DNA from 2 places in the Vibrio ziniensis genome. Region 1 is predicted to be linked to the other one. Evidence: riboswitches for the same ligand, from Rfam matches in the RefSeq annotation. Region 1 holds a riboswitch; the other holds the start of a gene.
What was found. A riboswitch is a leader RNA that binds a small molecule or an ion and turns the genes downstream of it on or off. The one in region 1 is predicted to bind thiamine pyrophosphate.

Region 1 (8,122 bases):
ATTACTTAATAATATTCTTTATATGAGTGTTGCTTATCTGCTCTTATTTGGAGCGTTAAGTTGGTATAAGAAGCCTATAAATAGATGGCTATGGAAGTTGGCTGTTATTCATGTTTTTTTATACACAGCAATTCAGAACTATGTGTACCACTACTGGCCAGATACTCTTCAATTGAGAGTTCAGTTTGCTTTCTTTAACTTTGTTTTTGTCTATCTAGCCACCTATTTAGTCTGCAATAAACATAGGGCGACAAATGGGCGAGGAGAGCGCATGCTCGCTCTTTCCGCTATTGTCTGTATGGTAGCTGCATGTTTTCCTACCCTTGCTTTAGCGATAAGCGATAGAGCGGATTACTATCGAGTCGCTGTCGTTATCACTCAAAATATTGTCTGTTTCTTTTTACTCGGTTCGTTGCTATCTCTGTTTTTGTTTAACCAAATCGATTGGCACTATGAGCGTTCGATTCGCGATGAGCTCACAGGGCTATACAATAGGCGTTATATCAACGATTGCATTTCTCAATCGTTAGCTAAGCAACGAGCAAAAGGTTTTATTGCTGTTATCGATATCGATCATTTTAAGAAAGTGAATGATTTGTTTGGGCATGACGTTGGTGATAATACTCTCATTGCAGTGTCTAATATTCTTGCTTCATTTATTGGACCAAATGATCTCATCGGTCGTTATGGTGGCGAAGAGTTCGTCATTTTTCTTTCTCAGAGCGATTCAGATAGCGTAGAACTTCTGTTAGAGGGTATGAGGCAGTCTGTTGAAATCAAGTCGTCCTCCGTGCTTCCTAGCCCTGTTACTATTAGTGTCGGATACTGTGTTGTCGAGATTGGCGACACGCTTCCTAGCCTATTTAGTAAAGCGGATTCAGCTTTATATATGGCTAAACGCAATGGTAGAAACTGCATCGTTAAGAAAGAGAGTGTTAGATAGGATAAAGTTATCACATTGGTTTACATTGTGATGAGAATACGTTTTATTAACTCTTTCTTCTATTGTTATACCTGAGGCAAGAATGGATCTTACCCGTCGTCGCTTTCTCTCTATTAGCTCTGCTATCGGTTTATCCAGCATGTTACCAGCGTGTTCTTTGGTTAAGATCGATCATGAACAATTTATTTATGACCTTACCGCTGAGCCTGCTCATGCTGAGGTTGTTCCCGGATATGAAACGTCTGTTTTAGGTTTTAACGGCTCAATACCTGCGCCAACTATCCGTTGTCGTCAGGGTGAAAAAGTGACGATTCGCTTTACTAACAAGCTTGATGAGCCGACAACAATTCATTGGCATGGTCTTCGGATACCTATCGGCATGGATGGGGTTCCGTTTCTTAGCCAAAAGCCAATCATGCCTGGTGAGACCTTTGTTTATGAGTTCACTCCACCAGATGCTGGTACCTTCTGGTATCACCCGCATATGAATAGCGTCAAACAGTTAGGTATGGGGTTGGTTGGTTTGATTGTTGTGGAAGAGGCCAATCCAGTATCTTTCGATGAAGAGCATGAGCTAGCGCTTAAACATTGGCATCTTGATAAAAGTGGTCAGTGGAAAGATCTGATGATTCCGCGCTACAGTGCTCGAATGGGAACACCGGGAGAGTGGGGTACAGTTAATGGTGTGCCTAATCCTAGCTACCAAATAAGACAGAACGCTAGCGTTAGATTGCGAATAGCGAATGTCGACAACACTATTACTTATCCCATTGCTATTGAAGGTGTCGAAGCTTGGATTGTAGCCATTGATGGCAATCCAGTAAAAACGCCTTACAAGCTTACTCAGCACAAGATTGGCCCAGGAATGCGGGTTGATGTTGCATTCATCGCTCCGAAGGCTGGAAATACTGTTTATGTCCGCCAGATGAAAGGTAAGTTCCCGTTCCCTCTGTGTGAATTTAAATGTCAGCCATCACAGTTGAGCGAGAGTACTTCGATTCCTGCACTGCCTCTTAATCCAATTCAAAAGATAGATTTAGAGAATGCTGAGTTGATCGACTTTGTCTTTGAGTGGGAAGGAGCTGTGACGCCAGCAAACAGCGATGGTCATGCAGTACCTAACTTTTGGCTAATGAATAAGCGAGCGTGGGAAGGGATGAGTGCTAATCACATTCCTGCGCCTCTGGCAAAGTTGCAGTTAGGCAAAACCTACATTTTCAATCTAAAGAATGTCACCCAGTATCATCATCCGATCCACTTACACGGACATACTTTTACGGTTTTGGAACTCGACGGTAAACCCGTTGATGAACTATTCCATACCGATACTGTGCTACTCGGAAAAAACGGCTCGGCAAAAGCCGCGTTTGTTGCTGATAACCCTGGTCGATGGATGTATCACTGTCATGTGATTGAACATATGAAAACAGGCTTAATGGGATACGTTGAAGTAGTATAAGTGACTCATGTAACTTTTTAAAAGTATCAAGTTGTTGTGTGGTATTTGCTTATTTTGAGATATTAATTTTCATCATTTTTGGCTCTTTTGTGCTCAATAAATCAGTACAATAAGCAAAACGTTTTTTGGAGGCTTCATGGGGCAATTTTCTATTTTGGGGCTTATCGCTGTCGGTGGTGCGATAGGTGCGTGTTCTCGATATCTCGTATCAGAAATGTGTATCACTCTATTTGGTCGCTCTTTTCCATACGGTACGCTAACCGTTAACGTGGTCGGCTCCTTTATCATGGGATTGTTGATTGCGGCAGTCGAGAACGAGTGGCTCGCACCATACCCGTGGAGACAAATTATTGGTCTGGGCTTCCTTGGTGCACTGACGACCTTTTCAACTTTTTCGATGGACAACGTGCTAATGATGCAGCAGGGCGCATTCGTTAAAATGGGATTTAACGTGCTACTAAACGTATTGCTCAGCATCTCCGCCGCGTGGCTTGCATACCAGTGGTTAATAAAAGGTTGATCAAAAGCTCTATTTTTGTACTTGGTTAACTAAAATTCTTTCTCTATAATTGTTTCACTTGTCGGAGTGCCATAAGGCTGAGACCGTTTATTCGGGATCCGTTGAACCTGATCTGGTTAGTACCAGCGAAGGGAACAAGAGAAGACCCTCTTTCTAGATTGGTCGGCTTTCAGCCCCATACCTAAGATCCGTCTACTCATCTCTTATTGACACAACTTTCCGCCAAGCATTTATCCCTAAAACAATACAAGGAAAATGCTATGTCGAATCGCAAACAAGCGAGACTGGAAGCAAAACAGTTTATTGAAACTCTTTCTGTTCAACCTTACCCAAATTCCACTAAGACTTATGTTACTGGCTCTAGACCTGATCTTAGAGTACCGATGCGAGAAATTGCGCTAGCCGATAGCTTAGTCGGTGGCAGTAAAGACGCGCCGATTTTTGAGCCTAACGAGCCCATCTCTGTTTACGATACCTCTGGTGTTTATACCGATCCAGAACATCAGATCGACCTCTATAGTGGCCTGCCTAAGTTAAGATCTCATTGGGTGGAAGAGCGAAACGATACTGAGATTTTACATTCTATGAGCTCTGAATACGCTCAACAACGCTTGGATGACCATACACTCGATGAGTTGCGTTATGGCAACTTACCTTTGATTCGTCGTGCTAAAGAGGGCAAACGAGTCACTCAGCTACACTATGCTCGTCAGGGAATTATTACTCCAGAGATGGAGTTTATTGCCCTACGAGAAAACATGGGTAATCGCCGTTATCAGGATGAACAACTTAATCAGCAGCATCCAGGTCAGAGCTTTGATGCAAACTTGCCAAAAGATATAACGCCAGAGTTCGTGAGAAAAGAAGTGGCTGAAGGGCGAGCGGTTATTCCGTGCAATATTAACCACCCTGAAGCTGAGCCTATGATTATTGGTCGTAACTTTCTTGTCAAAGTGAACGCCAATATAGGTAACTCATCAGTGAGTTCTTCTATTGAAGAAGAAGTAGAAAAGCTTGTTTGGGCAACTCGTTGGGGTGCAGATACGGTAATGGATCTCTCTACAGGCAGAAACATTCACGAAACACGCGAGTGGATACTGCGTAATAGTCCGGTGCCAATTGGTACAGTTCCTATGTATCAGGCGTTAGAAAAAGTGAATGGTGTAGCTGAGAACCTCACATGGGAAGTAATGCGAGATACCTTACTTGAACAAGCTGAACAGGGTGTTGATTACTTCACTATTCACGCTGGCTTATTGCTTCGCTACGTACCTATGACAGCCAAGCGTGTTACGGGCATTGTGTCGCGAGGTGGCTCTATCATCGCAAAATGGTGCTTAGCTCATCATCAGGAAAACTTCCTCTATACCCATTTTCGCGAGATTTGTGAGATCTGTGCTAAGTATGATGTCTCGCTTTCTTTAGGCGATGGCTTGCGTCCGGGTTCGGTTGCTGATGCAAATGATGAAGCGCAGTTTGCAGAGCTTAGAACACTCGGCGAGCTATGCAAAATTGCATGGGATTATGATGTTCAGGTGTTTATCGAAGGCCCTGGGCATGTACCAATGCACATGATTAGAGAGAACATGGATGAACAGTTGAAGCACTGCCATGAAGCGCCTTTCTATACGCTTGGTCCACTGACAACGGATATTGCACCTGGCTATGACCACATTACTTCCGGTATCGGTGCGGCGATGATTGGTTGGTATGGCTGTGCCATGCTTTGTTATGTAACACCTAAAGAGCATCTCGGTTTACCCAATAAGGAAGATGTGAAAACAGGGCTTATCACCTATAAATTGGCTGCACATGCTGCGGATCTTGCCAAGGGACATCCGGGTGCTCAAGTCCGTGACAATGCTTTATCTAAGGCTCGTTTTGAGTTCCGTTGGGAAGACCAATTTAATCTTTCTCTCGATCCAGTAACTGCTCGTGCTTTTCACGATGAGACTCTTCCTCAAGAGTCTGGAAAGGTCGCTCATTTCTGTTCTATGTGTGGTCCTAAGTTCTGTTCAATGAAGATCTCACAAGAAGTGAGGGAGTACGCCAATAACAAAGAACAAGTCGCGGCGGATCACGCGATAGAAATCAAAATGCTTGATGACTCTTCACTTTCTGACGAAAGAGTTGAGGGTATGCGTCAGAAGTCTGCTGAGTTTCTGCAGTCAGGTTCGGAGTTATACCATCCTGCGGTGAAACAGAATGCTGTTGTGACTGAGGAGTAACTTGTGAAAATACTTATCCCATCTCATTGCCTTGAGTTCACGGGAGAGGTTCAACAAGTATTATTGCTCGCTCAAATGCAGGGCTTTTATATCAGCGATATTGAGTTGGGTGTAAGCCCGACTCAATTTATTGAACTTGTTGATAGGCAAACTTCTCGTATATTTAGCAATCTCTTCAACCTAGATAATGAAGAACCCCAAAAATCGTTTTTGGATCTCTCATATGGTGTGGAGCCCAACGCTAGTATTTCCTCTAGTTCAGTTTCTATTGGTGTTATTCAGTCAGGTAGATTGGTTGATTGCTGGCAGCACTTAGGTGTAGACACGCATTTAGTTGATCAGTATGCATCCTCTAAGACTGCTTATTCAGATGTTGAGTCTTGGCGCCATTTCGCTTGGGTTGTTAGCTGTCTGGCTCTAGATTTTCCATTGGAAGATGCGCTTGTTTTAAGCCGCGCAGCCATGAATGTTTCACGTGAAACATGGCCAACACAATTTGAAAATTTCCCAACCATAGAGCAACAATCTGTTCCGGTACAAAGCATACAATTTGCTAGATTGAATAAGCAATCACTTGGACTTTACCCTGTGGTTGATAGCGTTGAGTGGGTTGAACGTCTACTCAATCTTGGTATTACAACTCTCCAAATTCGTATAAAAGACCCAACGCAAAATGACTTGGAGAAGCAGATTGCTAAGGCTATCGAGCTAGGCAAACAGTTCAAAGCACAAGTCTTTATCAACGACTATTGGCAGTTAGCGTTAAAGCATAAAGCATTCGGTGTGCATCTGGGTCAAGAAGACGTGTTAGAAGCAGATTTAGATGAGATAGCAGACAGCGGATTGGCGTTAGGTCTCTCGACGCACGGCTATTTCGAATTGCTGCGTATTCATCAATTATCACCTAGCTATATCGCTCTTGGTCATATATTCCCGACAACCACTAAACAGATGCCATCTAAACCTCAAGGTTTGGTCAGGCTAGGTTTGTATCAAAAGCTGCTAGATAGCATGCCTTATGGTGATGCTATAGGAGTTCCAAGTGTTGCTATAGGCGGTATCGATTTAAGCAACATAGAACAAGTGGCTAAGCAAGGTGTCAATAGCATCGCAGTGGTAAGAGCCATTACACAAGCTACTAATGTTACAAAGGCGGTGTCGGAACTTACGACCAAACTTAATCAGTCTAGTTTAAATAAGAAGGAGGCGTTTGATGTTATCGGATAATGCCTTTATTAGGTATCAGCGACAAATCTGCTTACCAGAAGTAGGCGAAGAAGGTCAGAAAAGACTTTGCGATTCTTCTGTATTAATCATTGGCTGTGGTGGTTTAGGCAATGCTGCCGCTTTGTATTTGGCTGGCGCAGGTATCGGAAAACTAGTGATTTGCGATGATGATGACGTTGATATCTCCAACTTATCTCGTCAAATAGCGTTTCGAACTGAACACATATCAACGTCTAAAGTTGATTCACTATCTAAGCAATTAAAATCTTTAAACCCTGATTGTCACATTCGAACGGTTGCTAGGCGAGTAGACAGTTCGGTTTTGCCATTGGAAGTAGAAATGGCGGATTTAGTATTGGATTGTTCAGATAACTTAGAGACGCGACACCTTATCAATAGAGTCTGTTTTGAATCTAAAGTACCGCTGATTTCCGGGGCTGCAATTGGTTGGGATGGTCAAGTTATCGTGTTTGATTTTACGCAGGCCAGTACATCTGTTTGTTATGCCTGTTTAGTGCCTATCGACAGCCACAATAAATTGAGTAAGTGCAGCGAGCTTGGTGTGATTGGACCGGTTGTTGGAGTGATAGGCAATTTACAAGCATTGCTTGCCATTCAGTATTTGATTGGTTTGAAAGAGTTAAAGACACATCGTTTGCACAAGTTCGATGGCAAATCGATGATATGGCAAACATGGAACTTAGTTCGAGATCCCGATTGTCCTGTGTGTGGTGAGCAGCCTGAAGAAAAAGGGTGTGCATACAGCAACAGTGAGGTGGAATCATGTTAATTACGGTCAGCGTTAACGGTGTAACTCAGCAAATTAAGTCGCAAAGCACACTAACTAGTTTGCAACATGAATTTGATTTACCAACCGTAGGATGTGTTTTTGCCATCAACGACCAAATTATTCCTAAAGGTTTATGGAAAACACAACAGCTCTGTGAAGGCGACCAAATTTCACTGTTTCAAGCGATAGCAGGAGGCTAACAGCATGTCGAATAGAACTATTAAACAGCCAAGTATTTTCAAAATTGCGGACAAGACATTTCACTCGAGATTGCTTACTGGCACAGGTAAATTTTCCAATCGTCATACCATGGCCGCGTCGATACAAGCCTGTGAATCCGAATTGGTTACCATGGCATTGAAGAGAGTTAACTTGGCAAATCGAGATGACGACATTTTAACTCCGTTAATCGAAGCGGGTATTAATCTACTGCCTAATACGTCGGGCGCTAAGACTGCCAAAGATGCTATTTTTGCTGCTCATTTAGCAAGAGAAGCACTAGCAACGCGATGGTTAAAGTTAGAAATTCACCCTGACCCAAAATACTTGATGCCCGATCCCATTGAAACATTAAAGGCCGCTGAGCAACTTGTAAAAGAGGGATTTATCGTATTGCCTTATTGTCATGCTGACCCCGTGCTGTGTAAGAGGTTAGAAGAGGTGGGTTGCGCTGCTGTGATGCCATTGGGTGCACCAATAGGGACTAACAAAGGTATCGTTTCACGAGATTTCTTGGAAATCATTATCGATCAAGCCAAAGTACCAGTCATTGTCGATGCTGGTATAGGTGCTCCTTCTGATGCTGCCTTAGCAATGGAAATGGGGGCTGATGCAGTGTTGGTGAATACCGCGATTGCGACGGCTGGTGATCCTATCGCTATGGCCGAAGCATTTAAACTCGCAGTTAAAGCAGGAAGAATTGCCTATGAGTGTGGGTTAGCCAGCCAGGTTAAAC
Region 2 (8,122 bases), 1.2 Mb from region 1:
CATTGTCTGAAGCAGGACTTGCTCGTGCAAAATACCAAGTGCTGGATCTAAACGCTAATCGAGCGTATATGCAAGTTGGTCTATCTATGATTAGTGGCGTGCAGGTGTTTGAAGGGTGGGGTAACTACTTGTTAGTTAAGTTCCCAGACGGCGATGCTTTGTTCAAAGCAGCATGGGATTCAGGCATTATTTTACGTAACTCACCGATTGAAGATTGTGTGCGTATTAGCGTAGGCAATAGAGAAGAGTGCGAAAAGACCGTCGCGTTTATTCGTAACTACTACCAATAGAAAGGATTCTACAATGAGCACCCAACAGAAAATTCTCTTTATCGACCGTGATGGCACCTTGATTGTTGAGCCACCGGTGGATTTTCAGGTTGACCGTTTAGACAAACTTAAACTGGAACCTTTTGTTATCCCAAGTTTGTTGACTCTGCAAGACGCGGGTTATCGTTTGGTGATGGTGACTAACCAAGATGGTTTAGGCACAAGTAGCTATCCGCAAGAAGACTTCGATGCACCACACAACATGATGATGGATATCTTTTCCTCTCAAGGTGTGAAGTTTGATGATGTGCTGATTTGTCCACACTTTGAAAAAGACAACTGCTCTTGTCGTAAGCCGAAATTGGGTATGGTGAAAGAGTACCTTCAAGGTGGCAAAGTTGACTTTAAATCATCTGTTGTGATTGGTGACCGTCTTACAGATCTACAGTTAGCAGAGAACATGGCTATTCGTGGTATTCAGTACAATCCTGAAACGATGAACTGGCCACAAATCGTCAAAGACTTAACAGTAAAATCTCGCACTGCAAAAGTGGTTCGCAAAACTAAAGAAACTGACATTCAGGTTGCAGTTAATCTTGATGAGACTGGCGGTAACGAAATCGAAACCGGTTTAGGTTTCTTCGACCACATGCTTGATCAAATCGCCACTCACGGTGGTTTCCAATTAAAGCTTAAAGTGGATGGTGACCTACACATCGATGATCACCACACGGTTGAAGATACCGCTTTGGCACTTGGTCAGGCGATTAAAGAAGCCTTAGGTGACAAGCGTGGTATCGGTCGTTTTGGTTTTACTCTGCCGATGGACGAATGTTTGGCGCAATGTGCATTAGACCTGTCAGGTCGCCCTTATTTGAAATTCGACGCTGAGTTCAGCCGTCCAGAAGTAGGTGATTTATCCACTGAGATGGTTTACCACTTCTTCCGTTCTTTGACTGACACACTCGCTTGCACTCTGCACTTGTCTTCTACTGGCGAGAATGACCACCACATCATTGAAAGCTTATTTAAGGCGTTTGGTCGTACACTGCGTCAAGCTATTCAAGTACAAGGAAATGAGTTGCCAAGCAGCAAAGGGGTTCTCTAATGGCGAATGAACAAAAAGTTGTCATTATCGATACGGGGTGTGCCAACGTTTCTTCGGTGAAATTCGCCATTGAACGTTTGGGCTACCCAGTGACGATTTCAAAAGACCCAGCAGTCGTTCTTGCCGCAGATAAGTTGTTCTTACCGGGTGTAGGAACAGCCAGCGAAGCGATGAAGAACCTTGAAGAGCGTAACCTTATTGAGTTGGTGGCAAAGGTAGATAAACCGCTACTCGGGATCTGTTTAGGTATGCAGTTACTCGGTAAATTGTCTGAAGAGAAAGGACAGAAAGCGGATGATATCGTTGAATGTCTGGGCTTGGTCGAAGGTGAAGTTCGTTTAATGCAAACCGGTGATTTGCCATTGCCTCACATGGGCTGGAATACCGTTTCGGCTAAAGCTGGCAACCCTCTTTTCAAAGATATTGAAGAGGGGGAGTACTTCTATTTCGTACACAGCTTTGCAATGCCTGTGGGTGACTACACCATCGCAGAATGTGACTACGGAAATCCATTTAGCGCAGCGATTCAAAATGGCAACTATTACGGTGTTCAGTTCCACCCAGAGCGTTCATCAAAAGCCGGTTCTAAGTTAATTCAGAACTTCCTAGAGCTCTAAAAAATAGACGGAAGCTGTAAGCGATAAAGCGGCAAGTCGAATAAGGAACAGAAATGATTATTCCCGCATTAGATTTAATTGAAGGTCAGGTTGTACGCCTCTATCAGGGTGATTACGGCCAAGTAACAGAATATAAAGTCGACCCAGTTGAACAATTCAATTTATACAACAAAGCTGGCGCTGACTGGCTACACCTTGTGGATTTAACGGGCGCAAAAGATACCAGTGCTCGCCAGTTAGACCTGATTGCAAAATTACTGGCAGGTACTCCAGCCAATATTCAAATTGGTGGCGGTGTACGCAGCGAGCAAGACGTGATTGATCTGCTCGAAGCTGGCGCGCAACGTGTTGTGGTTGGTTCAACGGCTGTTAAGCAACCTGAACTAGTGAAAGGTTGGATGACCAAATACGGCGCAGAAAAAATTGTGCTGGCTCTGGATATAAACATCGATGCTGACGGTACACGCAAAGTGGCGATTTCCGGTTGGCAGGAAGATTCAGGTGTCACTATCGAAGAGCTGATTGATGATTATTTAACCGTCGGTTTGAAACATGTACTCTGCACAGACATTTCCCGTGACGGCACGCTAGCCGGTTCTAACGTTGAGCTGTATGTAGACCTTTGCAAACAATACCCACAGGTTCAGTTCCAATCTTCAGGCGGTATCGGCAGTTTAGCGGATATTGAAGCACTGAAAGGCAGTGGTGTAGCAGGTGTGATTGTTGGTCGAGCATTACTGGATGGTAAATTCACCACTGAGGAGGCGTTCGCATGTTGGCAAAACGTATAATTCCGTGTTTGGACGTTCGTGACGGACAGGTTGTGAAAGGCGTTCAGTTCCGCAATCACGAAATCATCGGAGACATCGTTCCGCTAGCAAAACGTTATGCGGAAGAGGGCGCTGATGAGTTAGTGTTTTACGATATCACCGCATCCAGTGATGGTCGTGTGGTGGATAAAAGCTGGGTTGCGCGAGTTGCAGAGGTAATCGACATTCCTTTCTGTGTCGCTGGTGGTATTAAATCAGCCGAAGATGCCGCTCGCATCCTCGAATTCGGAGCGGACAAAGTATCGATTAACTCGCCAGCATTAGCGAATCCAGACCTGATTACCAATCTAGCGGATAAGTTTGGCGTGCAATGTATCGTTGTAGGTATCGACTCCTATTTTGATAAAGAGACGGGCAAATATCAGGTCTACCAGTTCACTGGTGATGAAGCGCGTACTAAAGCAACCAAGTGGGAAACCAAAGATTGGGTTCAAGAAGTGCAGAAACGTGGCGCGGGTGAAATTGTATTAAATATGATGAACCAAGACGGTGTACGTAACGGTTACGACCTAGAGCAACTGAATATGGTTCGATCTGTATGTCGCGTACCTTTGATTGCTTCTGGTGGCGCGGGTGCTATGGAGCATTTCGCCGATGCGTTCAAATTAGCGAATGTTGATGGCGCGTTAGCTGCATCAGTGTTCCACAAACAAATCATCAATATTGGTGAACTCAAGCAATATTTAAAACAACAAGCGGTTGAGGTGAGACTATGAGCCTAGCGGAACGAATTAATTGGGAAAAGGTTGATGGTCTTGTTCCTGCGATTGTGCAGGACTTTGGTTCAAGCCAAGTGCTGATGATGGGGTACATGAACCAAGAAGCACTAGCTAAAACATTGGAAACAGAACAAGTCACTTTCTATTCGCGCACTAAGCAGCGTTTATGGACCAAAGGTGAAACCTCTGGCAACGTGCTGCAGTTAAAAAATATTGCTTTGGACTGCGATCAAGACACCTTGCTGGTGAAAGTGAATCCGATTGGTCCAACGTGCCACACTGGCACAACAACTTGTTGGGACGGTGATGCACAAGAGGAGTCACAAATGGTGTGGCTTCATCAACTTGAGCAGCTATTGGCTGCCCGCAAGAGTGCCGACCCTGAATCCTCTTACACCGCTAGTCTTTATGCGCGTGGCACCAAACGCATTTCGCAGAAAGTGGGCGAAGAAGGTGTTGAAGTCGCACTTGCGGCGACGTCGGGCGATAAGGCGGAATTAGTGTGTGAGTCTGCGGACTTGATCTATCACTTGCTTGTCTTGCTTCAAGACCAAGGTTTATCAATGAGTGACGTGATTAATAAGCTCAAAGAGCGTCACAAGTAAGGGGCGCTTTAATTAGCTGAAGAGAACGTTTTGGTAGGCCGTGCGGGGCTCGAACCCGCGACCGATTGATTAAGAGTCAACTACTCTACCAACTGAGTTAACGGCCTACTTGTTCTCACGGTGTAATTCTACTCAACAATTCTACTTAACAAAGTATAGACGCTATTACGTAACTTATTCTCTGCGCTCGTTATAAATTGCATAACTGACAAAATAATTGTTATTCTGTCCGCCATTAGTCGGGGAGCCATAAGGCTGAGATCGCATTGCGAGACCCGTTGAACCTGATTCAGTTAATACTGACGTAGGGAACTAATCCAATCATCGCGATTGAATTTCTCGTATTGCCATCTTCTTCAGAGGTGTTCGGGAGTCTGTTCCTGTATGTCATACCCCAAAGGAACAGTTATGCATAAATCCAGTTCAATTCCTGTCGTTCTTACCATTGCTGGTTCAGATAGTGGCGGCGGCGCGGGTATTCAAGCCGATATTAAAGCCATTTCTGCTACAGGCGGTTATGCGGCATCCGTTATCACGGCTATCACTTCGCAAAATACCTTAGGTGTTACTGACATTCTACCCATTCCTCTAGCACATATTGAAAGCCAACTAGATGCGGTGTTTGGAGACCTAAATATTGTCGCTGTTAAGATTGGTATGTTAGCGGATAGCGACATCATCCATTTGGTTGCAGATAAGCTTCGTCAATACAGACCACAATTTATCGTGCTAGACCCGGTCATGGTGGCAACCAGCGGTGACCTGTTGCTGAAACAAAGCGCGATATCCAGTCTGAAAGAATGTCTGCTGCCTCTTGCAGATATTATTACCCCTAATCTTCCTGAAGCGGCTGCTTTGACTGGTCTCGAACAACCTAATAATGCTGATGAAATTAACGATATGGTCTTGTCTCTACGGCAGCTAGGTACTTCAGCAGTATTACTAAAAGGTGGGCATTTAGAGCAGTCATCTTACAGTGATGATCTACTTATCACTCAGAATGAGATTCATCAATTAAGCGCAGAGAGAATTGATACTATCAATACGCACGGGACGGGTTGCACTTTGTCATCGGCAATTGCTTCGTTTCTCGCGCAGGGGGATGACCTTCAGCAATCTGTGTCTCATGCTAAAGAATACATCACTCTAGCCATAGGAAGCGCAGACAAGCTAAGTGTTGGTCAGGGTCGAGGTCCGGTGGACCACTTCTTTATGTTGCATCAATCAAAATAGCAAATTTGCTATGTCTGATTGGTTCTCTTTGGATTGGTTGAGCTTAGTGACCGCCTTTTTAAATATTGGGTCAGCATAAGCATGTCTGGCATACAGCATGTTTGAATACGATATGCTTGGGCTGATTTTTTTGAACTCTTTAAGACTCCATCGCTCAGGTGAAATGGTGTATTGGGCGATGTACTGATAGCCGTTTTCAAGTGCGATACTGTTGTTCTGGTAACTCCAGATATCTACCCCAAGCTTTTCTCCATATACACCGAGTAAGCTGTATGCCTGCAAATTGAAATTGGAATAATGCCAAGGGCGAGTGCGTGCTAGTTCCGCATCTTGTTTTCCGTCTTGGTCAAATTGGTTTGCAATTCGCTTGGCTTTCGTAATTTGCAAACGTTGTTTGGCGATATCGGGTTGGTGGGTAAATAAAGAAAACGCTACCACCTGAGCGTCATACCAAGTTCCGTGATTGTTGTTCTGCTTTTCTTCATCGATGCCATTAACACTAGACACCAACCAGTGATTGAACTCTCTAAACCATGCAACAATGCTTTGATAATCTTTTTCTGAGAGCGTTGGTTTTATCAATTCAACAGCGTCAACAACGCCAATTAATACGCGACTATCTATGATGCCAATACCACGTCCGTTAACTCGACCGGGTATCGCTTGTGCGTGATTCATATTGGGATTCATTTTGGTTTGTGAGTTGATAAACCAAGCTCGGAGCTGTTCAATCGCTTTATCTGCGTATTTTTGATCGTCGGAGAAGTAGTAGGCTAGACCGAGCAACTTTACATTATTAGCAAAGGTTATGAGTCTTTGCATATCGGTAGCAGAAGTCCTGGTTTCTAAATTGAATTCGCCATCTTTTCGGATATAAGGCAAACCAGATGGTGTGTCTGGATTTGGCCACCAATAAGGACCGAAACTGTAATAGTCATGTTTGTCGCCACTGGCAGGCATCAACGTCTTGTTAGTCACAGGATCAATTGGATTAGTTAACGCTTTATCTGCTCTGCGAATAAGAGTTGTGAAAGGTTGATTTAGGTGTTGTAAGTTTTTCTTATTGTTTTCAAGAACCCGAATATTGTAGCTAATAGGGGTAAGAGTGTTTTCGAGAACCGTACTTTGAACAGTGAAAGAGAATATAAGTACACAAAGCAAAGCTAGACGTTTAAACATCAGTAAATATCCTCTTCCTTTCGATTTCGGGTTTGTTGATTGTGATTGAACAGATTGTCAGAGAGAAGCCAGCAAGCCGTTATAAACGAATCTCTTTCCATTCACCTGGTTGAAGATCACCAAGTTCAATATTGCCCATTGAATAGCGCACCAAACGCAGGGTTGGGAAGCCAATATGTGCAGTCATGCGCCTTACCTGACGATTTCTCCCTTCAATAATCGTAATGGCTAACCAAGTCGTTGGTATGGCTGCACGAAAACGTACAGGGGGATTTCGTTCCCAAAGCTGCGGCTCATCCATCACTACCACTTTTGCAGGAAGGGTTGGCCCGTCTTTTAGGGTTACACCATTTCGAAGCTTTTCTAAATCTGACTCGGAAGGGGCTCCTTCAACTTGAACCCAATAGGTTTTAGCCGATTTTGATTCTGGTTGGGTGAGCTTAGCTTGTAAGATCCCATCGTTGGTTAACACCATCAAGCCTTCGCTGTCTCGGTCAAGTCTGCCTGCCGAATATACGTCCTTTACAGTAATGAAATCCGCCAATGTTTTTCGACCTTCGCCATCGGTAAACTGGCTTAAAGTGTCATAAGGTTTATTGAACACAATGACTTTTCGATTTTCAGGATTCACCTTAGGTTTTTGCACCGAGGTTTTACGAGTTTGCTGCTGATTCGATGACCGACTAGATATTGTTCTATTACTTTGTTTAAAACGCGGCTTCTTTGAGTGTGAGCTTGTCGGGTGAGAAGCGTTAGTTGAGCTTTTTCGCGAGCTGGGTGACATGTTAACTACCTTGCAAAAATGTAAATGAAGTGTATTTGAAAGTTTTCTAAAACTCGCTTTTGCGCTATGATTTCCGCGCCCAGAAATAGGATAAGTGACAAGATGATAGACTATTATCCTAATTTTGTTTAATTATAACGATCTTTACTCAAGGACTGCATCGAAGACTCATCATGGTTGTTAGTAGATAGAATATTCGAACACAACAAGGAAAGAGTGAGACTATCGTGCCCAAGTTTGGGAGGTTTCCCACTTGAGCCGTACATTCACACAACACATGCCCGTGTGTTGTTAGAACAAATAGGGAAAGTTCATGCCAACAAATAAACCTACAATTATTTATACAATCACTGACGAAGCCCCAGCACTTGCTACATATTCATTGCTGCCAATTATCCAGTCATTTACAGCATCGTCGGGCATTGAGATTGAAACTCGCGATATTTCTTTAGCGGGACGTATTCTTGCTAACTTCCCTGAGCATTTGAAAGAAGAGCAGCGTATTGGTGATGCTCTAACTGAACTCGGTGAACTTGCACAAACTCCTGAAGCGAACATCATCAAACTGCCAAACATCTCGGCATCTGTTCCTCAGTTAAAGGCTGCTATCAAAGAACTTCAAGACAAAGGTTTTGCACTTCCAAACTACCCAGAAGAGCCTGCGACTTACGAAGAAGAAGCGATTAAAGCCACTTACGATAAAATTAAAGGTAGTGCGGTAAACCCTGTACTACGTGAAGGCAACTCTGACCGTCGTGCGCCAGCATCAGTGAAAAAC

Region 2: linked by a shared signal. The riboswitch ahead of thiD (bifunctional hydroxymethylpyrimidine kinase/phosphomethylpyrimidine kinase) and the one ahead of thiC (phosphomethylpyrimidine synthase ThiC) in region 1 are both predicted to bind thiamine pyrophosphate.

Annotation. Positions count from the first base shown of each region.
Region 1 covers NZ_CP049331.1:3,167,659-3,175,780, reverse strand. The annotation lists gene G5S32_RS21520 (GGDEF domain-containing protein) at 272-943, shown strand; gene G5S32_RS14705 (multicopper oxidase family protein) at 1,026-2,402, shown strand; gene crcB (fluoride efflux transporter CrcB) at 2,539-2,922, shown strand; TPP riboswitch at 2,975-3,073, shown strand; gene thiC (phosphomethylpyrimidine synthase ThiC) at 3,183-5,150, shown strand; gene G5S32_RS14690 (thiamine phosphate synthase) at 5,154-6,377, shown strand; gene G5S32_RS14685 (HesA/MoeB/ThiF family protein) at 6,364-7,167, shown strand; gene thiS (sulfur carrier protein ThiS) at 7,161-7,367, shown strand; gene G5S32_RS14675 (thiazole synthase) at 7,402-8,122, shown strand, end outside.
Region 2 covers NZ_CP049331.1:1,963,925-1,972,046, reverse strand. The annotation lists gene hisC (histidinol-phosphate transaminase) at 1-290, shown strand, start outside; gene hisB (bifunctional histidinol-phosphatase/imidazoleglycerol-phosphate dehydratase HisB) at 304-1,377, shown strand; gene hisH (imidazole glycerol phosphate synthase subunit HisH) at 1,377-1,994, shown strand; gene hisA (1-(5-phosphoribosyl)-5-[(5-phosphoribosylamino)methylideneamino]imidazole-4-carboxamide isomerase) at 2,048-2,785, shown strand; gene hisF (imidazole glycerol phosphate synthase subunit HisF) at 2,767-3,540, shown strand; gene hisIE (bifunctional phosphoribosyl-AMP cyclohydrolase/phosphoribosyl-ATP diphosphatase HisIE) at 3,537-4,148, shown strand; tRNA gene G5S32_RS08975 (tRNA-Lys) at 4,180-4,255, opposite strand; TPP riboswitch at 4,379-4,476, shown strand; gene thiD (bifunctional hydroxymethylpyrimidine kinase/phosphomethylpyrimidine kinase) at 4,557-5,381, shown strand; gene G5S32_RS08965 (alginate lyase family protein) at 5,373-6,560, opposite strand; gene G5S32_RS08960 (rRNA large subunit pseudouridine synthase E) at 6,640-7,344, opposite strand; gene G5S32_RS08955 (NADP-dependent isocitrate dehydrogenase) at 7,658-8,122, shown strand, end outside.